DNA from 4 places in the Shewanella sp. Shew256 genome. Region 1 is predicted to be linked to each of the others. Evidence: predicted binding sites of a transcription regulator. Region 1 holds the regulator's gene; each other region holds the start of a gene.
What was found. Region 1 encodes MetJ, which represses methionine synthesis genes. Its sites were predicted from a motif close to TAGACGTCTAGACGTCTA; they were not measured.
Positions count from the first base shown of each region.

Region 2: the regulator MetJ is predicted to act here: its motif matches at 3,132-3,149, upstream of serA (phosphoglycerate dehydrogenase).
Region 3: the regulator MetJ is predicted to act here: its motif matches at 4,151-4,168, upstream of metK (methionine adenosyltransferase).
Region 4: the regulator MetJ is predicted to act here: its motif matches at 5,833-5,850, upstream of metH (methionine synthase).

Region 1 covers NZ_NAJR01000001.1:135,648-143,642, reverse strand. The annotation lists gene B5P39_RS00650 (HlyD family secretion protein) at 1-664, opposite strand, end outside; gene slyA (transcriptional regulator SlyA) at 673-1,146, opposite strand; gene B5P39_RS24635 (hypothetical protein) at 1,308-1,448, shown strand; gene metF (methylenetetrahydrofolate reductase) at 1,508-2,401, opposite strand; gene B5P39_RS00635 (bifunctional aspartate kinase/homoserine dehydrogenase II) at 2,696-5,089, opposite strand; gene metB (cystathionine gamma-synthase) at 5,101-6,264, opposite strand; gene metJ (met regulon transcriptional regulator MetJ) at 6,487-6,801, shown strand; gene B5P39_RS00620 (sulfite exporter TauE/SafE family protein) at 6,910-7,653, shown strand; gene nrfD (NrfD/PsrC family molybdoenzyme membrane anchor subunit) at 7,777-7,995, opposite strand, start outside.
Region 2 covers NZ_NAJR01000001.1:384,264-392,258, forward strand. The annotation lists gene B5P39_RS01625 (response regulator) at 1-659, shown strand, start outside; gene ygfZ (tRNA-modifying protein YgfZ) at 719-1,675, opposite strand; gene serA (phosphoglycerate dehydrogenase) at 1,813-3,042, opposite strand; gene B5P39_RS01640 (DUF2238 domain-containing protein) at 3,198-3,836, shown strand; gene B5P39_RS01645 (helix-turn-helix transcriptional regulator) at 4,173-4,838, shown strand; gene B5P39_RS01650 (curlin) at 5,023-6,531, opposite strand; gene B5P39_RS01655 (curlin) at 6,547-6,966, opposite strand; gene B5P39_RS01660 (S8 family serine peptidase) at 7,367-7,995, shown strand, end outside.
Region 3 covers NZ_NAJR01000001.1:444,259-452,253, reverse strand. The annotation lists gene B5P39_RS01945 (phosphoglycerate kinase) at 1-458, opposite strand, end outside; gene epd (erythrose-4-phosphate dehydrogenase) at 592-1,608, opposite strand; gene tkt (transketolase) at 1,737-3,731, opposite strand; gene metK (methionine adenosyltransferase) at 4,211-5,362, shown strand; gene B5P39_RS01925 (hypothetical protein) at 5,493-5,867, shown strand; gene B5P39_RS01920 (hypothetical protein) at 5,948-6,289, opposite strand; gene B5P39_RS01915 (EAL domain-containing protein) at 6,282-7,995, opposite strand, start outside.
Region 4 covers NZ_NAJR01000001.1:543,764-551,758, reverse strand. The annotation lists gene cobU (bifunctional adenosylcobinamide kinase/adenosylcobinamide-phosphate guanylyltransferase) at 1-324, opposite strand, end outside; gene B5P39_RS02310 (adenosylcobinamide-GDP ribazoletransferase) at 321-1,109, opposite strand; gene cobT (nicotinate-nucleotide--dimethylbenzimidazole phosphoribosyltransferase) at 1,206-2,258, opposite strand; gene B5P39_RS02300 (FecCD family ABC transporter permease) at 2,421-3,569, opposite strand; gene B5P39_RS02295 (ABC transporter ATP-binding protein) at 3,566-4,546, opposite strand; cobalamin riboswitch at 4,680-4,846, opposite strand; gene B5P39_RS02290 (histidine phosphatase family protein) at 5,019-5,741, opposite strand; gene metH (methionine synthase) at 5,951-7,995, shown strand, end outside.

The sequences.
Region 1 (7,995 bases):
CCACAGCGGCAAAACTACCCACTTCGAGTTGCAGGTTAGTCACCACCCCATCTTGGTCGGCACGGATTTGGGTGTAAGACAGATTCAGCTCGGCTTGCTCTAAGGCATTTTTCGCTTGGCGCACTCTGAGGTTTTCTTCGCCATAGAGGCCACGGCTCACTTTGAGTTTATCGAGGCGAGCATTAGCGGCTAACAGATTCGCCTCGGCAGCATCCGCATCGCTATCGGCCTGATCCCGTTGCTGCTGCGACACACCATGGGTGGCATACAGCGCATCTAAACGTTTAGCTTCACGGCGCTTAAGTTGAGCCGTAGTGGTACTGGCATTCACTTCCGCCTTGGCGGCTAGCAACGAAGCATCTAACTCGGCATTGTCCTGACGCACTTGCTCTAGGGCCAACTTGGCCTGAGACACGGCTAACTCAAAGGGAGCGGGGTCGACTTGAAACAGTAAATCGCCCTTGGCGACCACTTGGTTATTCTTCACATTAATGGTTTGAATCTTACCGCTGATCTGCGGAGTCACCTTAGTCACCACACGGGTTGCCATGGCCTGTGGGGTCAAGGGCATCATAGCGTCGGCAAACATAAAATAGCCAAACACAGCCACAAAACCGAGCATGGCGATTTTTACGAGGCGGGCAAATTGTTGATCCGGTGTCATCTTATTTCTCACTCAAGAATTTCTGTGCTCTTAGCCAACTTGGCTAAGGCGTTATCACTGATTAGGCTAATGATGCGTTCAAACTCACCAAGCTCGCTGGCGCTGATCCCTGCCAACAACTCAGCGCGCACTTGAATAATCCGCGCTTCGACCTGCTTTAATACATCCTTTCCCGCGGGCGTTAGCGATACGATTCGGGCGCGCTTATCTTTAGTGCAGCAGTGACGCTCTACTAAACCTTGCTCCTCAAGCTGCCCTAAGGTGCGCATCAAAGAAGCCAATTCAATTTCTAGTGCATCCGCCAACACCTTCTGGCTCACGTTGTCGCCCAGACGCAATAACTTCCACAATGCTGTCCAGCGAGGATGAGTTAACCCGAGTGGCGCTAATTCCACATCCGCCACGGTGCGCCATAGTCGGTGCAAACGGCCCAAATGTTCTGCTAGGGATAACTCCTTCAATCGCTCTAATTCTTTCTGCATCATGCTTACCCATTTACTTAGCCTGCTAAGCATTATACTTAGTTAGCAGGCTAAGTAAATATTCGCCACGAAAAAAAGATCTGTGCACGCTGCCACGAAATCCGCAAAACGGTATGAAACGGCAATAGTTATATCGCTTTGTATGGGGGGAAACGCAGAGGATGGTGACATTAATCTCATTAACCTATGAGATTAAAACAATTTTTCCGAATTTAACTTCAGTGCAAACCGCGCGGGCGGGGGATAAACTGGCGCAGCTTTCAATGCGCTTAACGACTCTGCTCTCCCAATTTAGGATTTAGTAATTAGCCAAAAACAAAACGCCGCTCAGTAGCGGCGTTTTTTATGGATGTTGACTGCGTTATACCGCCTTTGGGCGAACCCCTAAGGTATGGCAAATCGCATAGGTCAGCTCTGCGCGGTTGAGGGTGTAGAAGTGGAAATCTTTAACACCTTCACGTGATAACACTTTGACCATATCGATCGCCACGTTAGCCCCCACCAGCTGACGGGTTCCCGCATCATTCTCTAGGCCATCAAATTGCTTATGCAGCCAGCTCGGCAGGCTCACATTGGTCATACCCGCGAAGCGTTTTAACTGAGTGAAGTTAGTCACGGGTAAAATGCCGGGGACGATTTCGACATCAATCCCTGCCGCAACACAGCGGTCGCGAAAACGCAGGTAAGACTCAACATCGAAGAAAAACTGGGTAATAGCACGGCTCGCACCGGCATCGATTTTACGCTTAAGGTTAATCAAATCGGCCTGAGCGTTAGCCGCATCTGGGTGCACTTCTGGGTAAGCGGCGACCGAAATATCAAAGTCAGCCACTGAGCGCAGTAAGCGCACTAAATCCGCCGCAAAGCGAGTCGGTTTTGGGCTGCCCGCAGGCAAATCGCCACGCAGCGCCACTATGTCGCGGATCCCCGATTTCCAGTAATGCTTCGCCAGCTCTAACAATTCCTCGTCGCTGGCATCCACTAAGGTTAAGTGCGGCGCGGCAACCAGATTGGTTTCTTTTTGAATACGTTCAATCACGCCGTGGGTGCGGTCACGCACGCCCGAGTTTGCACCATAGGTCACTGAAACAAACTTAGGATTCAGCGGCTCTAAACGGCGGATAGAGTTCCACAGGATCTGTTCCATTTCGGGGGTTGATGGCGGGAAAAACTCAAAAGAAACATTAATATCGCCATTAAGTTCAGACAAACTTTGGTTTAGCGAATGTGAATGTTGTGCGTGATGAAAAGCCATGTGTATTTCCTCAACCGCCCGAGTGCGACGCTCCATCGCGCTGGTACGACTTATAAATGCAGTAGTTTAACCCATATGGACGTTTGGACGTCTATATGTCCATATACTAGAGAAACTGGCGGTTAAGTCAAGCCAAAAAATCCCCTTTTTGGCATTTTCTTATCCCTTGTTTGCCACTTAGATCCTTGACCTAATTTTAGCCAACAAAAAAGGACTCGAATGAGTCCTTTAAATCTATGAATATGGGCCGAATCAACCTGAAGATACGAGATTTAAGTCCCTCTGGGTTTATTCCTATTCTTGCAGTAGATCACGACAGATCTGCGTCAGATCCGATTGCACCGCCGCGGCAGTTACCTCACGACCCGCACCCGGTCCACGGATAATCAGAGGATTACCTTGGTAGAAAGCAGAGCGGATCACAAACACATTGTCCCCAGGCGTAAGGTTAGCGTAGGGATGATTCGCATCAATCCACTGTAATCCCACCTCGGCTTTCAGGGTCGCACCGCTATTGTCCAAGGAGGCGACATATCTCAGTACCTTGTTTTGCTCCGCCGCCGCGCCGTATTGTTGCTGCAATTCATCATCCAACTCACCGATACGGGCGAGGAATTGTTCCAGCGGAATATCCGCTAAATGGGCTGGCACTAAGGAGCGCAGCTCAATATCCTCAAGCTCGATTTCAAGACCGATTTCACGGGCTAAAATCAGCAGCTTGCGCTGCATATCGCGGCCAGAAAGATCGTCGCGGGGATCGGGTTCGGTAATGCCTAAACCACGCGCTTCAACCACTAATTCCGAGAAGGGTTTACTGGTATCGTATTTCTCAAACAACCAGCAAAGAGTGCCAGAGAAAATCCCGCCGACAGCCTCAACCGTATCGCCGCTGTTACGCAGATCGTTTAAGGCATGCTGGATAGGTAAACCCGCGCCGCAGCTGGCGTTATAACGCCAGAATAGACGGCGATAACCAAGTTGTTCCTTCAGCTCGCGGTAAAACGGCAGCGGGCCAGAACCCGCCAGTTTGTTCGCGCTGACCATATGGATGCCACGCTCGAAAAACTCTGGGTATTGTAGGGTCAAACTGGCGCTGGCGCTGATGTCTAATGCAATCAGTTCGTCGCAGTTAAGTTGTTCTAATTGTTCGAATAAGTGCTCATATTGCCAAGGTGTTGCCTCGGCATCGAATTCCTGCTGCCAGTTTTCCAAATCCACAGCCGTAGACTTGATCAGGGCTTTGCTGGAACTCACCAAACCGACAAGTTCGACACGCGCTTCAAGCTCTTGATTTAACGAGGGAGAAACTGACTTAAACAGCTTCACCCACGCCTCACCAATATTGCCCACACCCAGCAGCAATACGCCAATACGTTTACGCGGACCGGCGCAGCGGCGATGCACTTTTTGCGTCAGCAGATTAACTTGCGACTGTGGCACTAAGGTCACCAGACTTAAGTCACCACTGAACAAGGGCTTAGCGTCGCGGCTCAGTAAACGGGCAAAGCTGCGGCGATAATGCTCAGCATCGGCACTCACAAGCGCCACTAAACCGAGTTCGGTATTAATTTGCAGATCTTTAATGCCGAGGGCTTCGGCCTGTGCATCCAATAACTTTTGTACTTGTTTTTGGTTTTCAGCGGTATAAGCAAGCTCGAGTCGTTGATGCGCCGATACCCAATGGGCCAGTGGCGTTAGCCCTGCCTCGACTAATTGCTCGAGCAGACTAGCCACATCGCCCGCGATCTTAAAGCCAAATAACACCACGGCATTGAGGTTAGTCACCACAGGCGCACTCGCCGAGGAGCTGTGGGGAGCAATCAGGGTAAAGTCGGTATGGGAGGCGTAGCTTGAACGTACGGCTAGGCTCACCTCAGTGTTAAACAGCGGCTGCAAAGTGCGTGAATGTAAAACAGGCGAACCTAAACGTGCCAAGCGGTCAGCTTCGGCGAGGGACATGCTCTTGAGTAATTTCGCATCGTTGATCTTATTCGGATCGGCGTTAAATACCCCTTCAACGTCGGTCCAAATGGTTACGCGCTCAATGTCGGCAAGGCTAGCAATTAAGCTGGCGCTAAAGTCAGAGCCATTGCGACCCAATAGCAAGGTATCGCCACGCTCGTTGGCACAGATAAAACCTGTGATCACTAAACGCTCGTTAGGATGCGCCGCCAGTAAAGCTTGCACTTTGGCGCGGGATTCTTGCACACGAATTTGCGGTACGGCGGCCTCGTCGGCCACAAGAATCGAGCAGGCATCCACATGGCTTGCGGCCACACCCGATTCACGCAGCAGTGCCGCCATTAAACGCGCCGACCAACGTTCACCAAAGCTCACCACATGGCTAATTTGGTAATCGTTACGGGAATCTAAAGATAACAGACTGATTAACTGGGCTTTATCCGTGGTTAAACGCTCACGCAGATCCCGCGCTTGCTCATTGGATAACAGCTGCTCAATCAAACCTTGCTGATAGCTGATAAGGACTTGTAACTCTTCTTGCCATAATTGATTGCTATCGCGCAGGGACAATAATTTATATAAAAAGTTAGTGGTTTTACCTGCGGCAGACACCACCACCAGATCATCACTATGACCATGGGTTAACAGAATATGGGCGACTCGGCGATAACAATCGGCATCGGCTAAGCTGGAACCACCAAATTTATGTAAGTGACAACGTGCCATCTCGAATTCCTCTACTGACAAGCCGCGACGGCGGCCAATCCTGCTTGAATATCTGCAACTAAGTCGTCGGCATCTTCAATACCAACCGACAAACGTAATAGGGTGTCTTTAATGCCAGCTTCATAACGCGCTTGGGGCTCCATCGCCCTGTGTGTCATAGTCGCGGGCACGGCCACGAGACTCTCAACGCCACCTAAGCTCTCGGCCACGCTGAATAAACTTAAGGCATCTAAAAAGGCGACCACTTCAGCCTCGCCGCCCTTAAGCTCAAAACTCAGCATAGCGCCAAAGCCTTTTTGCTGCTTGGCGGCAATGGCATGGCCGGGGTGTTCCGCAAGGCCAGGGTAATACACTTTGCTCACCACTGGGCTACTTGTCAGCACATCCACAATACGCTGGGCATTGCTTTGGTGCTCACGAATACGCACGACTAAGGTACGCAGACCACGCAGGGTTTGATAACTATCAAAAGCTGAACCCGTTAAGCCCAAGGTGTTCGACCACCAATGTAAGGTCTCACCGAGTTGAGGATCTTTGGCGATCACCGCGCCGCCCACCACATCGCTGTGACCATTGATGTACTTAGTGGTGGAGTGGATAACGATATCGGCACCGAGTAACAGCGGTTGCTGCAAAATTGGCGAAAGGAAAGTGTTGTCAACCACCACTAAAGCACCTACGGCGTGGCTCGCCTTGGCGATAGCTTCGATATCGACGACTCGCAGCAGAGGATTAGAGGGGGTTTCAATCCACACCATCTTAGGTTGCTGGCTAATCGCTTGCTCAAGCGCTTGGCCGTCGGTTTGATCGACCACCAGCAGTTTAAATTGGCCCTTTTTAGCCAAGTTAGTGAATAAACGGTACGAACCGCCGTAGCAATCGTGGGGCACCACCAATAAATCATCGGGGCCGAGCAACGTAGTCACTAAAGTAATGGCTGCCATGCCAGTGCAAGTCACCACACCAGTTGCGCCCTTTTCCAGCTTAGCTAGGGCATCACCTAAGATGCTGCGGGTAGGATTGCCGGAACGGCTGTAATCAAATTCGCGAGGATTTTTATGACCATCGAAGGCGTAATTCGTCGACAGGTAAATTGGCGGCACCACAGCGCCATACTGAGTATCGCTTTCGATACCCTGACGCACTGCTAATGTGGCTAATTGACGTTCGGTCACTAATTTGCCTGCGGTCATCGGGAACTCCTAAGTTCGCAAAGAGATGTCTGGACGTCTAAATGTACCTAAGCCCAGTGGCATCGTCAATAGGCGTTAAGACGTTTAGACGTCTAAACATAAAGAAATCTGTTTGCAATCACTAAGAAATAGTAGCAATAATTTGACTGTTATCTGTAAGGGTTTAAAATCTGCCCCGAATTTAGCGTTATAACAGGTGAGTCAATGACTGAATGGAATGGGGAATACATCAGCCCCTATGCTGAACATGGCAAGAAGAATGAACAAGTAAAGAAAATTACTGTGTCTATTCCGCTCAAAGTGCTAAAAGTCCTCACGGATGAACGTACCCGTCGTCAGGTGAACAACCTGCGCCACGCCACCAATAGCGAACTCTTGTGTGAAGCATTTTTGCATGCCTACACCGGCCAGCCTCTGCCTGATGATGCCGATCTGTCGAAAGATAGCCCAGACAGCATTCCCGCCGAAGCGAAACGGTTGATGGACGAAATGGGGATCGAGTGGGAAGATATGGAATAACGCTCAGGCGTCCATAATCCTGCCGTAACTAATTATTAGGGATCGTTAATACTCATCTTGCCTGATGGGTTAGAGTAACGATCCCTATTTTGTTTTTGATGGAATCCTATGTTCTCCTTGATAGATCCACAAACGCTCGCCATTGCGTCTGTGATTGTGTTTTTAGGTGCCCTCACCCAGAGTCTGATTGGCTTTGGTCTTGCCGTGGTGGCGAGTCCGCTGCTGTATATTGTCGACCCCGAATTAGTGCCCGCCCCCGTGATTGTGATGGGCTTTTCTATCGCCCTTCTCACTCTGTTGCGAGAGCGCGGCCATTTAGAATTCAACGGGTTGCAATATGCACTGATTGGTCGTGTGCCCGGAGGTTTTATCGGTGCCAGCCTGTTGCTGTTTGCGCCACAGCCGATTCTTGGTCTGGCGATTGCTGGCATTGTGGCGGTCGCCGTGGTACTGAGCCTGTATAAATTCAGCCTGCCAGTGAATAAAGCGACTCTGTTTGGCGCGGGCGTGGTATCGGGGATCTTTGGTAATATTGCCGCCATTGGTGGCCCACCGATGGCGATTTTGTTAGCGGGTAAGGATGCCTCAAAATTTCGCGCCGCACTCTCAGCCTTCTTTATCTTCAGCTCAACCATAGCGCTGGTCATCCTTGGGGTGACGGGCCTGCTCGAAATCAAGCATTTATGGTTATCCCTGATGCTGCTGCCCTCGGTCTTTTTAGGCTATTTAGTGGCGGGTAAACTGGTGGGGAATGTGGATAAGCATAAGACCAAGATGGCAACCTTAGCCCTCTGCGCTATCAGCGCCTTAGTGCTCACCGTGAAATCAGTGATTGAGCTATTGCCGCAATAATTACCGCAATAATCCCCTTCCAATCGCTGCCAATTGCCGCCATAAAAAAGCACCGATAATCGGTGCTTTTTGCTTGCAGGGGATGTGTGACTTATCCCATCGAGATTGCAGTTCACCAGAGCACTAACTTAGATAGCTTTGTCCCGCATACACAATAAAGTGTCTCAGCGCGAGCACGCCGGTTAAGCTGGCGCAGGCCACCATGATCATCGCCCCCTTGCTGTGGCGAGTCGCGGCAGGCAACAGCATAAACAGCAATGGAATACCAAAACCAACCCCAACCACGCCAATCCAGAATACGCTCGCCCACACGCCAGAGGTGAGTGATGCCAGCGCCGCAGC
Region 2 (7,995 bases), 250 kb from region 1:
TAGCGCTGTACGATCAAAAGCGCCTACTAGAGCAACAGGTAAAAGAGCGCACCCAAGAGTTAGAAGAAACCCGCTTCGAAATTATCCGCCGCTTAGGCCGCGCCGCCGAATACAAAGACAACGAGACGGGCCTGCACGTGGTGCGCATGAGCCACTATGCACGGATGCTGGCCGTGAAATTAGGCTTGCCTAGCACCTTCTGCGAGCTGTTATATAACGCCGCGCCGATGCACGACATCGGGAAAATCGGCACTCCCGATGCGGTGCTGAAAAAGCCCGGTAAGCTCGATGCCGATGAGTGGGAAATCATGCAGCAACATGCCGCCATTGGCGCTGAGATCATTGGCGAACATGGCGATCCACTGCTGCAAATGGCGCGGCGCATCGCCTTAACCCACCACGAAAAATGGGATGGTTCGGGTTATCCTAATGGTTTGTCTGGGGAAAATATTCCGATTGAAGGCCGGATTGTGGCGATAGCGGACGTTTTCGATGCCCTGACTTCGCGTCGTCCTTACAAGGAGCCGTGGACAATTGAAGCCACGGTCGAGTTACTCGAAAGCCAAGCGGGCAAACACTTTGACCCTAAGCTGGTGGAGGAGTTTAAGCAAATTCTGCCCGAAGTCGTGGCTATTCGAGACACTTACATCGAGCATTAAACAAAAAAGGCGCCTAGAGCGCCTTTTTCAATAGCAACTCTTTGTTTGCTCGCGGCCAACTATTCCTCTTCGAGCGAGTAGGGCAGCGCTTGGATCCCTAAGCTGGATTGCTCGTCATCAGCAAAACGCAGCTTGGCATCATTTGCGGTATCGTTAGCGAGAACGGCGGTCAGTAACACTTGATTGCCACGCTGCACGAACTCAATAATTTGTCCGCCCTTGCGATAGCCATCTTCTAATGCAATCTCGATAACGCTTTCTAAATTAATCGTTAATACTGTGGTGCCCTGAAGAATATAGAGTGCGCGCTTGTTACCGCCACGGTATTTAGTGCGAGCAACGGTTTCTTGGCCCATATAGCAGCCCTTGTTGAAGCTAATGCCATTAATGGCCTGCAGGTTACACATCTGCGGCACATATTGGTTAGCATGGTTTGGGGCTAGATTAGGGTAGCCTGCTGCAATTTCTAAGGCTTGCCAAGCGCTGGCATCAAACACTGTGTGCTCGCCCACTAAGGCCGTTGCCGCTTCTGGCTGCAGCACCAGAATAAAACGGTCCCCATCCTTTAGGATGGCGCCATGTTCAACCAGTGTGAGTTCTTCAGTGATTTCACCGAAGTGTTGCGTCACAAACGGTACTGCCTGTTCGCCCGCCACACCGAGTAATGTCCACTCAGCCGTCGCATTTGTCAGGGTTGCCTTGCTAAATACGGCATATTTTTGCAGCTGTGGCAGGTCGAGCTCAAGGGTGTCCTTTGGCATCAGCATCAACAGCGCATCTTGGATGGCGAAGGTGCGGAAGCTGGCGAGCATCTTACCCTTAGGATCGCAATGTGCGCCCCAGCGCCATTGGTTGGCTTCGAGTGAGCTGATATCCGTGGTGACTTGACCATGGATAAAACTGCGACCCTGTTCGCCGACCACTTTGATGAGGCCGAGGTGGGATAGGTTGGCGAGCATAAGTGGAGGCATTGAGGCGTCCAGATCCCAAGTGGGTGTCGAAACTGCAATAGTCATAGCGGAGATCCTGAAAATGAAGACGATGCAAGAGGCTAGATTGTAGCGGAATTAAGCGGCGCTCAAAAGCATAAGGCGCACATATCTTGAATGAAATGTGCGCCTTATAAATACACTCAAGCTGAGTGCGTAAAGCCTTAGAACAATACGCGGGTGCGCAGTGTGCCTTCAATGGCCTTAAGTTCGACCAGTGCTTCCTCGGCTTGGTGAGTATCGACTTCCATCACCACATAACCGATTTCAGCTGTGGTTTGCAGATACTGAGCGGCAATGTTGATGCCTTTTTCAGAGAAAGCTTTGTTGATTTTGATCAGCACGCCAGGACGGTTTTGGTGAATGTGCAGTAAGCGCGAAATACCTTTGTGCATTGGCAGCGACACTTCAGGGAAGTTAACCGCAGAAACGGTCGAACCGTTGTCTGAGTATTTGGCTAACTTACCAGCCACTTCGATACCGATGTTTTCTTGGGCTTCGGCAGTACTGCCGCCCACGTGCGGGGTCAACAGCACATTGTCTAAGCCACGTAATGGGCTGATAAATTCATCATCATTCGATTGTGGCTCGACGGGGAATACGTCGATTGCCGCGCCCGCAAGGTGACGCTCTTTAAGGGCAACCGTCAGGGCATCGATATCAACCACAGTGCCGCGTGAGGCGTTGATAAAGATGCTGCCTTTGCGCATGGCGGCAAATTCTGCGGTGCTGATCATATCTTTGGTCTGCGCTGTCTCTGGGACGTGCAAACTGATCACATCGGACTGTGCCAGTAATTGTTCCATCGAATGAATTTGTTGGGCATTGCCTAATGGCAGTTTGTCTTCGATATCGAAAAACACCACGCGCATGCCTAAGGTTTCAGCCAGGATCCCAAGCTGAGTACCAATATGGCCATAACCTATCACACCTAAGGTTTTGCCACGGACTTCGTAACTGCCGGCGGCCGTTTTCATCCAGCCACCACGGTGGGCGATGGCATTACGTTCAGGAATGCCGCGCATCAGCATGATAATTTCGCCTAATACCAGTTCAGCCACGCTGCGGGTATTGGAAAACGGTGCGTTAAAGACGGGGATACCGAGTAATTCGGCGGTCGCGAGATCCACTTGGTTAGTACCGATACAGAAACAACCAATCGCAATCAGTTTTTCGGCACGCTTCAATACATCAGCCGTTAATTGGGTACGGGAACGAATACCAACAAAGTGAGCATCTTTGATGGACTCGAGCAGGGCTTCATCACCCAAGGAGGCTTTGTGATACTCGATATTGGTGTATCCAGCACGTTCAAATACATCGACCGCAGATTGGTGGACGCCTTCCAACAACAGGATCTTGATCTTATCCTTGTCCAGCGAATGTTTCGCCATGATATGGGTACCCTCTAATTAATTGAAATAGTTCTGTGTGATATGCTGACAGCCTTGGCCTTCCAAAGTAGCACTTTTTTTGCTCACTGTGGAGGGCTAGATGGCTAAAGTTAATATTCTAGAATTAGAACAATATCGCATAAGAGGAAGGAACATTGAATAACAAAATCATTTGGTGCGGTATTTACCTCTCAGTTTTAATATGGTCGGCGATAAAACCCGCAGATCCATTCACTTGGTGGCTCGAAGCCTTGCCCGCATTAGTGGCCGTGCCCTTGCTCTTTTTTACCCGCAAGGGTTTTCCGCTGACGCCCTTAGTGTATTTTTTGGTGCTGGTGCATTGCTGTGTGTTGTTTGTTGGCGCGCACTATACCTATGCCGAAGTGCCACTGTTCGATACGATTGCCCAGTGGATGGGCACTGAACGCAACAACTACGACAAGGTCGGGCATTTCGCCCAAGGTTTTATTCCTGCCATGTTAGCCCGTGAGATTATGTTACGTAATCAAGCCGTTAAACCTGGCGCATGGTGTGCCTTTTTAGTCACCTGCTTTGTGTTGGCCTTCAGCGCCTTCTACGAACTGATTGAATGGTGGGTGGCCGCCGCGACGGGCGAAGGCGCTGAGGCCTTCTTAGGTACTCAAGGTTATGTGTGGGATACTCAATCGGATATGTTTTTAGCCTTGATTGGGGCCATTGTCGCACTAATCAGTTTGTCCCGTGTGCAGGATAAACAAATCGCAAAACTTATCGGTCAGGCTAGGCTCAAACACTTACCGAAAAATCCCCTCTAAGTCTCACTTAGAGGGGATTTTTTATGCCTCAAACCGTCATTATTTTCTGTTAAATTTTTGTATCAACTTTCGATTGAGAGCTTTATAGACTAAGGTGTACCCTGAATGTTCCGTCGATAAGCTTCAGGATTAATCACTGTTTAGTGATAAAGCCTTGGTCTGTTAGTCGAACTTACTATAAAAAAAGAGTGATTATTTAGTACATTCGGGTGATGGCATTCATGCGGTAACTAGTCAAAATGGGCTATGTTAATTAATTGTATTTTTGTGCATTTGCACGCTTAAGTTCAACATTAGACTAATAAAGACGAAATACTTTTCAGGGAGAAGAGTAAAGTGAATACTATCAACGAGTTAGTTTTTCTGCATCAAGTGGCAGCGCCTTGCCATTTGGCGATACTCGCAGAATCTATCGGATTAAAAACACGGATTGTTAAACAGGCTTCCGAGCTAAATTTAGATAAAGGGCAACGCAGTTTTTGCCTTATCGCCCAAAAAGGCGCTGCCTTAGATAATAAAGGCATTCCGCTGTTGGCCTCACGTCTGGTGCCCCATGTTCCCGTCGCTTTGTATCAAGTCGAGCGTAATTCCTTAGACCAAGAGTCAGCCATGTTGCTGGGGATCCGCGGTTTGTTATTTGCGGATCAGCGCATGGATTTGATGCTAACAGGGCTGCGCAAAATGGTGGCCGATGAGCTTTGGTACGATAGAACCTTACTCAGTAAGATGTTTCGCCGGGTGGTGCAAAAGTTGGATGGGCAAAATGATATGCCCGCCGATACTGTTGCCATGTTGCAAGCGCTTACATCGAGGGAGCGAACCATTATTCAGTTCGTCTCTAGCGGCGCGCGTAATAAGGAAATCGCCCATCGACTCTGCATCAGTGAGCATACGGTGAAGGCACATATTTCCTCTATTTTCCGTAAGACCCAGTCCCGCAATCGTGTTGAGCTATTGCGTTGGGCTCAGACCTATCAAACACATTTTGAGTTTTGCAGTTAAGCTCAAAGCTTAAGCCTTAAACGCACTAAGATGAGTTGCGAGTGAACTGGGCCGGTGATTTACATCGGCAAGATAAGACGAGCGGCAACTCACTTTTGCGCTTTATATGCAAATAAAAACGGGAACATGATTCATGTTCCCGTTTTTATTGGGCCGCCTACAGCAGACGGCCTATCGATAGAGATTAGTACTGAACAACGGTTGCAACGTTCATATCACCGGTTTGGTTAACGCTGATGCTGTTGCTATTGCCAGCTTGTGAACCCAGCACTAAGTTGTCATTACCAGTTTGGGTAATCATTAGGCTGTTGTTGTCACCACGCACGCCAAATGAGCTTGAAGCGAATGAAGTGCCGCTATCGCCACCTACCCAGTTACCGTTACCCGCTTGAGTGATTTGAGCTGAGTTTTCATCACCTTCGATGATTAAATCGATAAGGTTCAGATCACCACGGTGTTGCAGTGCAGTCACATCGGCGTTGTTGTTACCCGTTACGCTAATGATGGTTTCGTTTTGTCCGCCATCTTGCTCAACATCCACTTCGTTGTCGTTACCAACGGCATCCACATAGGCGAAGTTCGCATCACCTTCTTGGCTGATTTCGATGCTGTTGTCTTCACCTGTTGCGAAGGCAACCAGCTCGTTGTTATCACCCTTAGAAGATAAGTCGAAGTCGTTGTCTGTACCGTAAGCGCCAAAGGTTGCGAAGTTAGCATCACCACGTTGCTTTAAGTCAACGTCGTTGCTATCGCCCCATACTTGGAACTCTGCGCCGTTGCTGTTGCCACGTTGCTTGATAGTGATATCGTTGTCGTTACCTTGAATGTCAGCCACTAAAGTATCGCCTACAGTGTTGCGGTCGCCGTCTTGAGCGATATCAATGCTGTTGTCATCACCTGTGGTCATTGAAAGGTAAGCAGTGTTGTTGCTGCCTTCTTGTTTCATGGTGATATCGTTCTCACTACCCGCTAAGGCGTAAACGAAGCCAGTGTGGCTATCACCCTTTTGATAGATATCGATGCTGTTGTCGTTACCCGCGATGCCTTTAGCCGCACCAAAGTTGTTGTTACCAATCTGTTCAACCGATACGTCGTTGTTATTACCCACGTTTGCGGTCAGGTCGAGTGCGATTAAACCCGCTTGGTTGTTGTTACCGTATTGCTTGATGTCGCCATCGTTATTATCACCTTGTACGCGGAATACGGCGAAGTTGGCATCACCTTCTTGTTCTACGAAGGCACTGTTTTCGTTGCCAGTGATTTCAACTTGGCTTTCGTTCACTTCACCTAATTGGTTTACAGAAACCAGGTTGTCGCTACCAGTGATGTCGTTGCTGCTTTGGTTGTAGAAACCATCCTGTGCCACTTCAGCGACGTTGTTATTGCCAGTGACGTTAACTGACGCAACATGCCAATCAGTTTGTTGAGTCACTGTGACTTCGTTGGCATCACCCGTTGAGTTAACTTGCGCTTCATGCCACACACCGTCTTGTAATACGGTGGCTACTTGGTCGTTACCCGTTTGGGTCACTGCTGCAGCGTTAATCACTCCAGTTTGCGCAACTAGGGTGTCTTGACCTTGGCCAGTTTGCTCAACGCTGATGTCGTTAACGAGACTGGCCGCAAATGCTTGGCCACTTAAGCCAGTTGCAATAGCTAGCGCAATGAGTGATTTTTTCGCTTGTGATTTCATGTGGACTCTCCCTGTTTAATATTGAGTTATTGAGATTGCAGCACCGTCTGCAATCTGCTGGATCGAAAAATTGCCGCTTCCTAGTTGGTTCAATTGCACCAGATTGTCATTGCCAATCTGGGTGATTGAAGCCGTGTTTTGAGTGCCGACTTGCAGTAGTTGGACTTCATTGTTGGAACCAATCTGTGTCACAAGCGAAACGTTATCGTTACCCGCTTGTGTCACATAGGCGCTGTTATCGCTGCCCGACTGGATCACTATTGCTTGGTTTGCCGTACCTTGCTGCACTAGGTCGATAAGGTTATCGCGCCCAGAACGCTCAATGAGCGCCTGCAGGGTGATAGGCAGTTCACTGACATCCGCCGCTTGGCTGGGCGTCAGACAACTACATAACAAGATGAGCAGTACCAAAAAGCGTGTGAATAGACTTGGCACAAGTGACTCCTTGTATGTATAGGTGTTTTGGCCGAGGTGAAAACACTCCAACCAATTCAGGCATCAAGGTACGAGTCATAGGGCCGAGAGACAATTGGCCGAAAGGGTATTTATTTGTTGGGTGCAATAGCCTGCTAGATAGAATTAACTTTTGTTAATCCTATGATAAATCAGTTTATTGTCTATTTACGCTCCGTGCTCCTTTCTTTTTAACCTACCAAGTCGGTCTAGTAGTTAAGTCGTATTTCGCAGTGGGCGGCTTTTTTAAGTTGAAACATTATGGCAACAATTTACCGGCAAACATGCTGGATGTTCGTTGCTATTATCCAATCAATTTTGAGCGGAGGCTGCGTAATTGCGGTTCCAGAATTTCAACGTAAAGGACTATAGGAAGCTCAATATGTCGATAAAACTCTCACCACTGGCGTTAGCAATTGCAGGAGCGATGACACTGTCAGCCGTGCCTGCTATGGCAAAAGATGCCCCTGTCTATGAAAAAGATGCCATTCTCGTGGTGTATAAAGACAATGCGACGAAAGCGGAGCGCTCGGCGGCTCAGCGTTTAATTCGTGGCACCTTAACCGATGCCAATGCGGACGGTGTCGATGATAAGTTCCAGCATTTACTTAATGGCAAACTGGCACGTTTAGCCCTGCGCAAAGGCGCCAATATTGAGGATGCGATTAAGGTGATTAGCCGTCATCCTGCGGTGAAATATGCCGAACCTAACTACATTCTCAAGGCGATAGGTACGCCTGATGACCCAAGCTTTGCTAGCCTGTGGGGCATGCATAACACGGGACAAAACGGTGGCACCGCCGATGCGGATATCGATGCGCCTGAAGCTTGGGAAATCACCACCGGCAGCTCGGATGTGGTGATTGGGGTGATTGACACTGGGGTGGATTACAATCATCCCGATCTACAGGCCAACATGTGGGTGAATGGTGGCGAGATCCCTGGTAACGGTATCGACGATGACGGCAACGGCGTGATCGACGATGTTCACGGTTACAGCGCGGTCAATAA
Region 3 (7,995 bases), 310 kb from region 1:
CCATTGGTAGACGCTTCTGCGCGGTGAGCGGTACCGAAGGCATCCATCACATACACATCACATAAGGCTGCCATTTTCTTTGACAGGGCTTCGTCGTTTTTCTTCTCGCCTTTGTTAAAGCGAACGTTTTCAAACACAACCACTTCGCCTACCGCAACTTCAACGCCGTCTAAATAGTCGGTCGCTAAGCGCACAGGGCAAGACAGGGCTTTGGCCAAGTAATCGACCACAGGTTGCATGGAGAATTCGCTGTTGTATTCACCTTCGGTTGGACGACCTAAGTGAGACATCACCATTACCGCAGCGCCTTTGGCAAGGGCTAATTCGATAGTGGGAAGAGAGGCGCGCAGACGTGCATCACTGGTGACGACGCCGTTGCTGACTGGCACATTGAGATCTTCACGAATAAGCACTCGCTTACCTTGGAGATCTAAATCTGACATATTGATAATTGCCATGGTAACGCTTCCTTTTATAATCAAAAAAAACAAACTGGTTTTGCATCAATCGGTTAGCCTAGATAGCTACTCGGCACTCGACATCCCGTCGAATTGGCCACTAGGCTTAACCCACTGGTATAAATTCTCATCTTCAGCTTTGTTTAGCTGCAATCATCGCCAAACTGGTATCTAGCATACGATTTGCAAAGCCCCACTCGTTATCGCACCACAGCAACAGTTTCACCAACTGCCCTGCGCTCACCCGAGTTTGGGTGCCATCGACAATGCTTGAGCGCGGATCATGGTTAAAATCACAGGATACGAGCGGCTCATCAGTATAGCCTAAGATACCGTTAAATCGTCCATTGGCGGCCAATTCTAACACTTGATTGACGGTCGCAATATCCACTGTTTTATCTAATGTTACCGAAAGATCGATAGCGGTAACGTTGATCGTGGGAACGCGCACCGAAATCGCCTCAAACTTGTCTTTCATGTGCGGCAAAATCCGCTCGATACCACGGGCAAGTTTAGTGTCGACAGGGATGATTGACTGACCCGCAGCTCGGGTGCGGCGTAAGTCATCATGATAGGCATCAATCACTTGCTGATCGTTCATCGCCGAATGGATAGTGGTAATCGCGCCACTTTTCACGCCAAAGTGTTTATCCAGCACGTCGATAACGGGCACGATACAGTTGGTTGTACAAGAGGCGTTGGAGACCACAGTATGCTCGGCGCGCAGTAAGTCTTGGTTCACACCGTAAACGATAGTGCCGTCAACATCGGCAGAAGAAGGGTGACTGATTAAGACCTGTTTGGCGCCTGCGTAGATATGGGCCTCGCAACTGTTGCGATCTAAGATGGCGCCAGTCGCTTCATAGACGATATCGATGTCCATCTCGCGCCAAGGCAGCTTGGCTGGATCCGGTTCATGGAGAATTTTGATGACGTCATCGCCGATCAGCATCTGATCATCGACTAATTTGACTCTGGGCTGAAACCGACCGTGGGTAGTATCGTACTGGGTCAGATGAATGATGGCTTCTGGCTTAGCCAACTCGTTGATTGCGACAATTTGTATTTGCTGACGTTTTCCGGACTCATATAAAGCGCGAAGGATTGAGCGGCCAATACGACCATAACCATTGATTGCGACTCGGATCATTGAGGTCTTTATTTCCTCTTAACAATACTGCATATACAAAAACGGCCTGCAAACGATTGCAGGCCGCATTATACAGATTAACCTTTCAAAAGTTTAACCTTTTGTCGGTAATCTCATCACCTAAGCGATTAGCCTAGTGATTTTGCAGCATTCAGCACATTTTCAACGGTGAAACCGAAGTGCTTCAGCAGGACGTTACCTGGCGCAGACTCACCAAAAGTGGTCATGCCAACAACAGTGCCTTCGAAACCAACATACTTGTACCAGAAGTCAGTATGGGCCGCTTCGATAGCGATACGCTTAGTCACCGCTTTTGGCAGTACAGACTCTTTGTAAGCGGCATCTTGCTTATCAAACTCAGTGTTTGATGGCATAGAAACCACGCGAACTTGTTTGCCTTGTTCAGTCAGCGCAGCCGCCGCTTCTACCGCTAATTGCACTTCACTACCGGTTGCAATCAGGATGAACTCAGGCGTACCCGCACAGTCTTGCAGTACGTAAGCGCCTTTTGCCACATTAGCTAACTGCTCAGCAGTACGTGGTTGAGCCTTCAGGTTTTGACGGCTGAATACTAGCGATGTTGGTGCATGACGACGTTCGATAGCCGCTTTCCATGCCACTGCGGTTTCAGCCGCGTCACATGGGCGCCATACCGCCATGTTTGGCGTCATACGCAGGTTAGCTAATTGCTCAACTGGTTGGTGAGTTGGACCATCTTCACCTTGACCGATAGAGTCGTGGGTGTAAACGAAGATGTTTTGAATGCCCATTAGCGCAGACATACGTACTGCATTACGAGCGTATTCCATAAACATCATGAACGTCGCGCCGTAGTTGATGAAACCACCGTGGAGTGACACACCGTTCATGATGCCGCTCATACCGAACTCACGCACACCGTAGTACACGTAGTTACCCGCTGGATCTTCTTGAATACCTTTAGAACCTGCCCACAAGGTCAGGTTAGAACCCGCTAAGTCAGCACTGCCGCCTAACAGTTCAGGCAGAACCGCACCGAAGGCGGCAATCGCGTTTTGTGACGCTTTACGGCTCGCAATACCTTCGCCTTTCGCTTGGCATTCTTGGATAAAGGCTTGCGCTTTAGCTTCGAAATCAGCTGGTAATTCACCTTTCATCACACGGCGCTCGTATTCGGCAGCCAGTTCTGGGTAAGCAGCAGCGTAAGCGGCAAACTTATCGTTCCAAGCCGCTTCACGGGCGTTACCGGCTTCTTTAGCATCCCAACCTGCGTATACGTCGGCAGGGATTTCGAATGGCGCATGTGGCCAACCTAAGAATTCACGGGCCGCTGCGATTTCAGCATCACCTAATGGTGCGCCGTGGCAATCGTGGCTGCCAGATTTGTTTGGTGAACCAAAACCGATAATGGTTTTGCAGCAGATCATGGTTGGCTTGTCGGTCACGGCTTTTGCCGCTTCGATAGCCGCGCGAATCGCATCGCTATCGTGACCATCAACGTTAGCAATTACATGCCAGCCGTATGATTCGAAACGTTTTGGCGTGTCATCGGTAAACCAGCCTTCAACATGACCGTCGATAGAGATGCCATTGTCATCCCAAAATGCGATCAGTTTGCCTAGGCCTAAGGTACCAGCCAGAGAACAAGCTTCGTGGGAAATACCTTCCATCAAGCAGCCATCGCCGAGGAAGCAGTATGTGTAGTGGTCAACAATCTCGTGACCTTCACGGTTGAACTGTGCCGCTAAGGTTTTTTCTGCAATCGCCATACCCACAGCGTTGCTGATCCCCGCCCCTAATGGGCCAGTGGTGGTTTCAACACCAGGGGTGTAGCCGTATTCTGGGTGACCCGGAGTTTTTGAATGTAACTGACGGAATTGCTTCAGTTCATCGATAGGCAGGTCGTAGCCAGTCAGGTGTAATAAAGAGTAGATCAGCATAGATCCGTGACCGTTAGAGAGGATAAAACGATCTCTATCTACCCATTTCGGATTGTTCGGATTGTGCTTAAGGAAATCATTCCACAGCACTTCAGCAATATCTGCCATGCCCATTGGGGCGCCAGGGTGGCCTGAGTTTGCTTTTTGAACTGCATCCATACTTAACGCACGGATTGCGTTGGCGAGTACTTTACGGGAAGACATGCTCTCTCCTGCTTAATTTGTGGGGTCTAGCGGGCAATTTGGACGCATATTTTCCCCTACATAGCGAAGCGACGCAAACGAAAATTGCATTCCACTGTCCAGTCTGGTGGATTACACCTTTGAAGGTTTAGGCGAATTCATCTTAAAACACATTAAACACATTTGTAATACAATAATTTAAATATGTTATATCCTTTGTCACATTTAGTCCCATAGCAATCAGGCTACAACCTTGGTTTGAGCTTAGCTCAGCGACAACTTACCCACCTCATCTGGAACAAAAACCACATACCACTATCAATTCATTGAGTTAGAGCAGAAACTCCAGCGCCGCAAACTCAGCCAGATTTGGGGCTTACCTCACTTTACACACAAATATTTAGTTTAGGGGGTGTCAACCAAGGGAAATTCCACTAAAATAGCCGTCTAGATGTAGATGCTTCTACACGTTTGATTGCTAACGACGAGATTTTCCTACTATGGCAAAGCACTTGTTTACTTCTGAGTCGGTCTCAGAAGGTCATCCCGATAAGATTGCAGATCAGATTTCTGATGCTGTGCTAGATGCGATTCTGGCCCAAGATCCTAAAGCACGTGTTGCGTGCGAAACATATGTCAAAACTGGCATGGTATTAGTAGGTGGCGAAGTGACCACCTCTGCCTGGGTTGATATTGAAGAGCTGACCCGTAAAACGGTTCGTGAAATTGGTTATGTCCATTCCGATATGGGCTTCGATGCCGATTCTTGCGCAGTATTAAATGCGATTGGTAAACAGTCTCCAGACATCAACCAAGGTGTCGACCGTGCCGATCCAAAAGAACAAGGTGCTGGCGACCAAGGTTTAATGTTTGGTTATGCCAGCAACGAAACTGACATTCTGATGCCAGCGCCAATCACCTATGCCCACGCATTAGTGAAGCGCCAATCAGAAGTGCGTAAAGATGGCACTCTGCCATGGTTACGCCCTGATGCGAAAAGCCAAGTCACCTTCGCTTACGAAGACAACAAAATTGTTGGTATCGATGCGATCGTACTGTCTACCCAACACAGCCCTGACATCGCCCAAGCGGATCTGATCGAAGGCGTGATGGAAACCATCATCAAGCCAGTTCTGCCAGCACAATGGCTGAACAAGGACACTAAATACTTCATCAACCCAACTGGCCGTTTCGTTATCGGTGGTCCAATGGGTGACTGTGGTTTAACCGGTCGTAAGATCATCGTAGATACCTACGGTGGTATGGCGCGTCACGGTGGTGGTGCTTTCTCTGGTAAAGACCCATCAAAAGTTGACCGTAGTGCGGCTTACGCTGCCCGTTACGTAGCGAAAAACATCGTTGCAGCAGGCTTAGCGGACCGTTGTGAGATCCAAGTGTCTTACGCTATCGGTGTGGCTGAACCTACGTCTATCAGCGTTGAGACCTTCGGTACTGGTAAAGTATCAGAAGAAGTCTTAATCAAGTTAGTCCGTCAACACTTCGACCTGCGCCCATACGGCCTGACCGAAATGTTGAACCTAGCTCGCCCAATCTATCAAGCAACCGCCGCTTATGGTCACTTTGGCCGTAACGAGTTCCCATGGGAAGCGACGGATAAAGCTGACGCACTTCGCGCCGATGCAGGTCTGTAATCTGCATTAAGCTCACGCTTTCGCTTGTAAAAAACCGCCTTAGGGCGGTTTTTTTATGCTTAGGATGTATTGCCTAACCCCATCATAATCAGCAAGATGGCTTTCACTATAGGCAAAAGACAGGGACTCAATGAAGCCGTTAATCGCACAACTCCAATCCTGTTCTTGGGCGACCAAGGTGGGCCATAACGAGCCCATGACCAAAACCTTAGGCAGCCTTGAAGAAATCACCACTTATCTTGAAAAGGATCCCGACCGTTTTTTCGAACCGCCCTACTCCGAACCCTATGAAAGCTTATGCGTTAGCGACCATCAGCAAGCCGACAGATTAAAGCCCCAAGTCTCAAGCGAAATCGTCGCTCAAATCGCTAAAGCCGCCTATCTGGAAACCTGGAAAATAGTACCCGTTGCTGAGATTTGCACACTGGTGTCAGATGATGCCGATACCTTAGCCACTTTACTGCTAGCCGATGAACGCTCTCAGAATTTACCCAAGAACGTTTAGCTTGGTACTTACAAGGACGGCTTCCTTTTGGCTATCAAGGGAAGTATCCGACGGGGGAATGGTTAATCCTATAACTCGGATTAACAGTGGTCAAAATGGGCGTTTTGCATACACAGCAGGTTTATCTGCGCGGCGGATAACAGTGCACAGTCTTGCACGCCGATAATCCTTGCACCTTGAACGGCCTCAGGTGTTAAACGTTCTATAGCCGCGCTGTAGGCATTGGTTCTGCCGCAATCGAGCCAACAATCCTCAATCTGCAGCCAATAATGGGGGCGACTATCGTCGCAATCGACTTCAAATCCACGGGCTTCGCATTGCTGCAACGCGCACTCGGATAATAAGACTCGCAAATTATCCCAAGCCGACAAATTGGCATTGGCGTATGTCGTCAGCAGATTGCTGACCAAGGTATCACTCACTATTTCTCTCCAACCAAAAGGCTTTAGCCTCGGGTCCTGGCATCGCCTTGGCGTATAACCAGCCCTGCACATAACTCACCCCCGCCGCTTTAACAAACTCGGCTTCTTCAGGGGTTTCAACTCCTTCGGCAATCAAACTGAAGCCTAAACTATTACAAAGCTTACAGATTTGCAGATACAAGGTACGCCCTTTTGGCTCGCTGGTATTGGCCAGAATACTGCGGTCGAGCTTAATACCATCGACATTAATCCGACTCAGTAAACTTAAGCTAGAAAACCCTGTCCCGAAGTCATCTAAGAAAAAGCTAAACCCATGTTGTTTAAGCTGCTTCATGCTGTTATCGATACGATTTAAATCCAACATAAAGGCCGATTCTAACATCTCAATTTCGACTCGGTTGGCGACGCTGCCTAACCTTTCATTCATGGTCGCCAACAATTGGGGATCGGTAATATTGTTTGGGTCGATATTGATGCTCACTTTTGGGTAAAAACCTTCTAATTCCCAGCGAGCGAGATCCTCTGCAACCGTATTAATCACAAAGCGGTCGATGATATGGGAATAGCCTGCACGCTGAAAGGCATCAATAAAATACGGCCCCTTTAACTTACCATGCTCATCCTTCAGGCGAATAAGCGCTTCATATCCAACAACATGATTAGTACTTAAGGCAATTTTAGGCTGATAGTGTAGTTGCAACTCACCCGCCAAGACTTCTTTGATGGTCTTCTCGAGGTTCAATTCAGCCTTAAGCGATTCGGACTGCTGCTGTGAATAATGCTGCTCACTCATCCGGTCGATATCTGCTTGAAACTGCACACGTTTGATTAATTCGCTATCAAACTCATAATGCTCAGACATCAAGGAGAAACGTCGTACAAAGGGCAGATAAATCAATACCCCAAGCCCGATTAATAACACCTGGAAAAACACCGCACTGATATGGCCGCTGGCAATGTAAGCGTTGAGCAATGGCGGCGTGATCCAAGGGAAACTGTGACCCTCAAAGCTTAAGATCCCAACATGGATAGCACTGTAAGCTAAGATAAAATTAATCAGCGGCGATAGGATAAACGGCACTAATAAGCGCGGATTAAAGATAATCGGTAGGCCGTAAATCAGAATTTCATTGATGTTAAAAATCGCAAAGGGTGTGGCAATTTTGGCAATATGCCGAGTAGCGCTGTCTTTAGCGCCAATAAAAATGGCAATGATCAGCGATAAAGTGGCACCGCTACCGCCATAGAGAATAAACAAGTCCATAAACTGGCTCGCCGTTAAATGCGGTACCAGTTGCATTAAACCATTATCGACGCCAATCAACAGTAGATAGGCGTTATCGCCATGCACTCCAAAACACCAGAGCACATGGGTGAGCAGGATCCGCATAAACAGTTGCACGCCGAGGCTCGCTTGTTGCAACCCTTCGATAAATGGCGCAAATAACCATTCTAAAAAGATAGAAGCTTCGGCAACGATGGCAAACAGACCGATAAAACCAATCACTATCGGGAAAAATAAATTTAAATGTTGCTTTAAGTAACGACTCAGCGCCTTCGCTTTAATCAGTTGAAGCCCCTTCCATGCACTCAAAAAACGTAATAAATAGGCCGAGATAATTGGCAAAACCGCAATCCGCGGATCCGCCAAAATGGCGCGTACATAATCGAGATTAAATACATTACCCGTATCTTGGGCATTAATG
Region 4 (7,995 bases), 410 kb from region 1:
AGCGGGTTCTGCCTCGGGGCTTTGTGCAAGTAATTGATTGGTGAGCCAAAGCGTTAAACAATCCACCAGAATCACTCGGCCGGGTTTGGCTAAATGTTTGAGCTTAGCGGTTAATGCCAAGGGTTCTTCGACGAGTTGCCAGTCGATATCATCCTTGGCACGTCCATCCTGATGTAAACGAATGCGACTGCTCATTTCGGCATCGAGCGCCTGTGCAGTCGCCAGATAGCAGGCATCGAATCCTAAGGCGGTATACTGGCGCACTAAGGCTTCGCCGTAGCGGCTCTTACCGCTACGCGCGCCGCCTAGCACTAAATGGATCACAGTATGCTACCCACAACAAGCAGCACGAAGTAACAGACGATTTCGCAGATCTGCTGCGCCGCACCTAAGGTATCGCCCGTGTAACCACCGATTTGGCGTCTAAAGATCACCACAATCAAACGGCGTAGACCTATCATCACCAATAACAGTGACAGCGCGGCAATCCCCTTAAGCACTAGCAGCACTAACACGCCGCTGGCGATTAAAATAAACAGTTCATTAATACCTTGATGCTGCGCTAACGGCTTGGATTTACTGGACTCATCGTCGCGCACATATTTCTCGGTAAAGATAAGGCTGGCGGCAACTACGCGGCTCACAGTGTGGGCGACGATCATCGCCGAGCCTGCAACCACGGGATCATAAAGTGCGAGTTCCACTAATAATTGCCACTTGAGCATCAGCACGAGCATCAAAGCCAAGGCGCCGTAGCTCCCAAGGCGAGAGTCCTTCATGATCCGCAGCTTGTCTTCCGCCGTCCAACCGCCACCGAAACCATCGAAGGTATCGGCTAAACCGTCCTCGTGAAAACCACCCGTTAACAGCACGCCCGTGACCATAGACAGCAGCACAGACACGCCGGCGGGCAACCAGTTTTGGGTGAGCCAAAACACGATGGCACTGAGTAGACCCACCAGCAGGCCCACTAAGCCAAAGTAACGGCTGGCTTTGTTGAGTTTGTCAGCATCGACCTCAACCCATTTGGGCATAGGAATGCGGGTAAAATAGCCCATGGCCACTAAAAACAAATCTATCTCTTTGTGCCAGCTTTCGCGTTCTGACATAAAGCATCCTTAGTGAATTAACACTTGCTGCAAGGTTTAAGATTAAAAAGGTCTGCTAAAAGTTATTATTTTAAATAAGCCACTTAGCAGCGCACATCATACAACAGCCTCAATCCCCGCATCACTAAAACTCGCCATTTGATTGTAAAAATTTACAGCGGCTTGAATTAATGGCAATGCCAAGGCAGCGCCCGTGCCTTCGCCTAATCTCAGCCCTAAAGATAACAATGGCTTAGCCTTTAAATGTTCCAACATACGCTGATGACCTTGCTCCTCGGAGCGGTGGGCAAAAATCAAATAATCCCGCACATTCGCATTGATAGTCACGGCAACCAAAGCCGCTGCGGTCGCAATAAAACCATCCACCACGACCAGCATCTTGCGCTCGGCAGCGGCGAGCATGGCCCCCGTCATTTGCACAATTTCAAAGCCGCCCAAACAGGCCAGCACTTGCCGAGGCCCTGTCATCGCACTCTGGTGTAACAGCAGCGCGAGTTCGATAAGCATCTGTTTACGCTCTAAGGTTTCGCTATTGATGCCCGTACCACGGCCAACACAGTCGGCTACATCGAGTTGCATAATGGCCGCCATAATTGCCGCCGCTGACGAAGTATTGCCTATACCCATCTCACCAAATGCGACCAAGTTACAGCCCGCCTGATGGTGACGCTCGATTAACGCCTGCGCCATGGCAAAGCCCTTATCCACGCAGGCTAACGTCATGGCAGGTTCTAAGTGAATCGCGGCCGTTCCCGCGCCAAGGCGTTGGTCGATAATGCCTTCGGCATCTTCAACTGGGGTTAAAATACCGCAATCAATCACTTCCAGATTGAAGCCTAACTGACTACAAAACACATTGATGGCCGCGCCGCCATGGGCAAAGTTTTGCACCATCTGCCGCGTGACTTCGCTCGGGGCAATCGACACGCCTTCGGCGGCAATCCCATGATCTCCGGCAAACACCAACATGGTAGGGTTAACTATCTGTAATTGCTGCGGCCCTTGAATGCGGGCAATTTGCAACGCTAAGGACTCTAACTGCCCCAGAGCGCCGGGCGGCTTAGTCTTAAGATCGATCTTTTGCTGAATGAGTTGATCCTGCGCTTTACTCACAGGCTCGATTTGAAATAACGGGACAGATTGAGGCATTCACACTCCAGTGGCAATGTCGGATCCAATGATAGATCCGCTGCTAATAACTCATTTACTAGTACGTTCGCTAACACATTCTAGAACAACAACTACGAAGCATCCTGCTGTAATTTGCCATACGCACTTAGTACTAAATTTCGGCAATCCATAAGACCCATGCTAATTCGATAGCTTGCGCCGACGCAAAATCAGCAAAAAGAAGAAGCTACCAATCGCGGCGGTGATAATCCCTACGGGTAATTCCTGATTGCCAAGCAAACATCGGGCGAGTACATCAATCCACACCATAAACAGGCCGCCCACCAGCGCCATCAGTAAGATGGGCTGACGACCGGGGAATAACAAACGAACTGTATGCGGGATCATCAAGCCGACAAAGCCAATACCACCACAAGTAGCCACTAAAATCGCGGTGATAAGCGAGCAGAGCAGCAGCATATTGAGGCGCAGCTTAGGCACATTCACCCCTAAGGTGTGGGCCGTTTCATCCCCCGCTTGCAGGGCCATGATTTGGCGTTTCCAACCTAGGATAATAAAAAAGCTAAGTAGCACCACTAAAGACGGCAGCACCAGCAGCGACCAACTGGCCTTAGCAAAACTGCCAAGGCTCCAAAATAACACCGATGCGGTAGCCTGCGGGCTGGCAAAGTACAGCAATAAACTGGTTAAGGCGCTAAACATAAAGGAGGTCGCCACGCCAGAGAGCAACATGCGCTCCACCTGACTCTTAAGGCCTAACCCAGCTAACGCCAGCACGATTAGCACCGACAGACTGGCACCAATAAAGGCGCCGAAGGGTAAGCTAAACCATAACAAGCCAGCAAAAGTCCCTGAACCGCTAAAAATCCCCGAATTGGCGATCGTGCCCGCATTGCCAAACAGGCCAGAACCTGTGAATAGCGTCAGCATGACCACGGCACCAAAGGAGGCGCCGGAGCTAATGCCGAACAGATAAGGATCGGCAAGAGGGTTGCGAGTCACGGTTTGCAGCACGCTGCCCGCCAAAGACAACCCCGCCCCCGCCACAAAGGCGAGTATAATCCGTGGCAGTCGCAGCTCCATCACAATCCGCTCTGTCATGCTGCTGGTGCTCACGGCCTCATCGGCCATAAACAAGTGACTGAGTTTATTGATAAACACCTGCAGCACATCTAAGAAGCTAATATTGGCCGCACCAAAACTCGCAGCGGCGATGGGGGTGAGCAGGGCAAAACCCGCCAAGCCTAAGATGAGCCATTGCTGGCGCGTGAGCGGCGTAAAAATGTGGCTAAAAAAATTCATGGTCACCAGTTTAAGTGTGTCTATCATGGCGTGTTCTCGACGCTCTCATTTAGCATTGCAGCTCTTTGTAAGACCTCGTTTGGCGCACCTGGGTTATGGCAGGCGCAAGCCTCTGACGCTCTAGCCTGAGCCGAAACTGCGTGGGAGTCTCTCGCCGCGTCCACAGCATCGCTCTTGGGCTTTTGATAACCATAAAAGTAATTAATCAAGGGGTTACCATGCTGGGGATGTGGCGTCACTTGGGCGCATACCCCAAAGACTTCGGCGATACGTTCCTCGGTTAGAACCTGAGCCGGCGTGCCCATGGCACTCACCAGCCCCTTGTCCAGCAGCAATAAGTGGTCGCACAGGGCGCTGGCTAAATTAAGATCGTGAATAGAGGCAATGACGCTGATCCCAAGGCTTCGCACTAGCTCTAAGATTTGAATTTGATAGCGGATATCGAGGTGGTTTGTCGGCTCATCTAAAATCAACAATTGCGGCTGCTGTACTATGGCACGGGCGATCAGGGCGCGTTGCTTCTCGCCGCCCGATAAACGATCGTATTGTTGATGCACTTTATGACTGAGGCCTACCTTTTCCAGCGCCTTAGCAATTTTTTCACCATCGCCGCTGGAGTTAGTATCAAACATCCCCTTGTGCGGCGTGAGTCCCATGGCAACCAATTGCTCTGTGGTCATATCGAAGTATTGCGGCGTATCCTGCTGCACCACCGCCACTTTACAGGCAAACGCCTTGGGCGACAGCTCGCTAATATCCTGCGAAAACAGACTGATATGACCTTTAGCAGGGCGAATAAAGCGGTATAAACAGCGCAGCAAACTGGATTTACCCGCGCCGTTGGGGCCTATCAGCCCGAGCATTTCCCCCTGCGGCAGGGCAAAGCTTATCTCCGAGAGGATGGTTTTTCCCTCAATCGCCCAACTCAATTGGCTGACCTTAAGTGCCATATTGGCGGAGGTCGCAGCGGGCGCTAAGGGCGCAAGGCTCGATGTGGAATGCATCACTAACGATTGCTCCCACATGGATATTGATTGGTGTTATCTGTGCCAGCAGCCGCTTGGGCCAACAGGGCGAAACTCATTAATGTCATCTTCTGCTCCCTCGAGTTACCCGCTCGAGAACTAAGGCTGCACGCAGCGAAAACAGAAATAGGCAGGTATCCTGACTCGTAGGGGAAGACACAAAGTTCTTCGACTACTCACAGTTGCGGGTACAGTTCGGGCTACTGACGGGCAGCTCCCCGATTCCCTATTATGTTTGGGTTATCCGGCGCGCTTCAACACTGTTGCCCTTAAGCAATAGCACTAAATTGCGCAAAATTCCTAACACCTATTTCTGCGACCTTTGAGCTTAACGTACTGGGTTCGTTATCTGGCTCAAATGTAAGGGAAAAGCATTATCCTATATCTTGCCCATTAGGCAATGCTGTTTAAATCAGAAAATTTTCATCATCCGATGACTGATGCTTTTAAGCTACTCACAGTGGCCCGATGGCCAGTCTAAACGCCAGTATCTTTTACCTTGCTCATCCTCGAGCACATTAATCGTCACCACCGCCGCCACGGGTAAGGCGAGCTGACTGTAAAAACCTAAGGTTTTCACCGCCCCCAGCGCTTTTGACATCAAGTGGCGAATAACCCCGCCGTGGGTCACCACCCAGATATTAGCCGCGGGTGCACAGGCATTAAACTCCCCATGGGCCTGTTCATCATCCATAGTCAGCAGGGCAAACTCTTTATCGAGGATTTGTGCTATCGCACCATCGATACGGGCTTCAAAGTTTGCCATGGCTTCACCATTAGGCGGCGTCACCTCCCAGGGATTCTGCCAATAGGCCGCCATCCGCTCGCCGTCGCGTTGATATAAGTCATCGAGCAGGCAGCCATCCCAATCGCCGAAGGCTATTTCCTGTAACTCCTCCAGCAGGTTGACCTTGAGCGGCAAAGGCGCGGGCGCATCTAAACTTATGCCTACTGACGCACTCGAATGCAGCTCGGCCGCAAAGGCCTTAGCAAACTCGGCGCAGCGCCTTGAGGTCGAGCTATAAATGCCGTGGCACACAGTCGCCTGCGCCGCCACCGCCGCCGACATCTGCCGCCAGCCCTTGTCGCTCAGTGGCACGTCGACTCGGCCCCGCAAAATAGCCCCGCCCTCGCATTCTCCATGGCGTAACAGTAATAACCAGAGCTGCTTCATCTAATCTTTCCTTTTAGCGTTTTTATCTGCCTTATCTCGCCTATGCTATACCAACTTTAGCCTTGCCCTGACAATCCGATGTCGCGTATTATGGACGTCTATACGTATAAATGTCCAAAACATAACGAACGACATTCAATAATAAAATGCAATTTGTCACCCGATTGCGTACTTTGGACTCAACTTAGCTGTAGTAAAGGTAATCATTTATGGCGATATCTCTCCATCGAGCCAGCCAAGCACTGGCAGACATTCGCAACCAGTTGTCAAAGCGCATTCTGATTTTAGACGGCGCCATGGGCACTATGATCCAAGGCTACAAGCTTGAGGAAGAGGATTACCGTGGCGAGCGTTTCAAGGATTGGCATACCGACGTTAAGGGCAATAACGATCTTTTAGTGCTCACTCAGCCACACATCATCAAACAAATTCACATCGACTACCTAAAAGCCGGTGCCGATATTATTGAAACCAACACCTTCAACGCCACCACTATCGCCATGGCCGACTACGACATGCAGTCGCTGTCCGCCGAAATTAACCGTGAAGGTGCACGCCTCGCCCGTGAGGCCTGTGATGAAATCGAAAAAGCCACGGGTAAGCCACGTTATGTTGCCGGTGTGTTAGGGCCCACTAACCGCACTTGCTCTATCAGCCCCGATGTTAACGATCCCGGATATCGCAATATCCACTTCGATGAGTTAGTGACCGCTTACTGCGAATCGACCCGCGCCTTAATTGAAGGTGGCGCCGATATCATTATGGTCGAGACCATTTTCGATACCTTAAACGCTAAGGCCGCCTTATTTGCCATCGAAACCGTGTTCGATGAACTCTTTGGGCCAAATTCGCCCGCGCGTTTACCGGTTATGATCTCAGGCACTATTACCGATGCCTCGGGCCGAACCCTGACCGGACAAACCACCGAAGCCTTTTATAACTCCCTTCGCCATATCAAGCCCTTATCCATCGGCCTTAACTGCGCCCTCGGCCCTAAGGAGCTGCGCCCCTACGTTGAAGAACTGTCGCGCATCGCCGAGTGCTATGTCTCAGCGCACCCTAACGCGGGTCTGCCAAACGAGTTTGGCGGTTACGATGAAACCCCAGAGGATATGGCGAGCGTTATCCAAGAATGGGCCCGTGAAGGCATGCTCAACATTATCGGCGGCTGCTGTGGTAGCACGCCCGAGCATATTAAGGTCATTCGCGAAGCCGTAGAGCCCTTTGCACCACGGGTACTACCCGAGATCCCCGTCGCTTGCCGTTTATCGGGTTTGGAACCGCTCACTATCGACGCCCAAACCCTGTTTGTGAACGTGGGTGAACGTACCAACGTGACTGGCTCGGCCAAGTTTTTAAAACTGATCAAAGAAGGCAAGTTCGAGCAGGCGCTCGATGTCGCCCGTGAACAGGTAGAAAGCGGCGCGCAGATCATCGACATCAACATGGACGAAGGTATGCTCGATGGCGTGGAGGTGATGCATAAGTTCTTAAATCTTATCGCCTCTGAGCCGGATATCAGCCGCGTGCCGATTATGATCGACTCCTCAAAGTGGGAGGTGATTGAAGCTGGCCTCAAATGTATTCAAGGCAAGGGAATCGTAAACTCTATCTCCTTGAAGGAAGGCGAAGAGAAGTTTATCGAGCAGGCAACCCTAGTGAAACGCTACGGCGCCGCGGCGATTATTATGGCGTTCGACGAGCAAGGTCAGGCCGACACTAAGGCGCGCAAAGTAGAGATCTGTACCCGCGCCTACCGCGTGCTGGTCGATAAGGTCGGCTTTCCGCCCGAAGACATTATCTTCGACCCGAATATCTTTGCCATTGCCACGGGTATCGATGAGCACGATAACTATGCCGTCGATTTTATTGAAGCCATTAAAGAGATTAAGGCCACCCTGCCCCACGCGATGATTTCCGGCGGGGTGTCGAACGTGTCGTTCTCCTTCCGCGGTAACAATCCAGTGCGTGAGGCGATCCATGCGGTATTCCTATACCACGCAATTAAAGTCGGCATGGACATGGGTATCGTTAACGCGGGCCAATTAGCGATTTACGATGATATCGACCCCGAGCTTAAGGATAAGGTCGAGAACGTCGTGCTCAACCTGCCCTGCCCAGTTGAAGACTCAAACAACACCGAGCAATTGCTTGAGATTGCTGAAAAATTCCGTGGCGATGGTTCAAGTAGCGCGAAAAAAGAAGACTTAGAATGGCGCTCATGGCCGGTGAATCAACGTCTCGCCCATGCGTT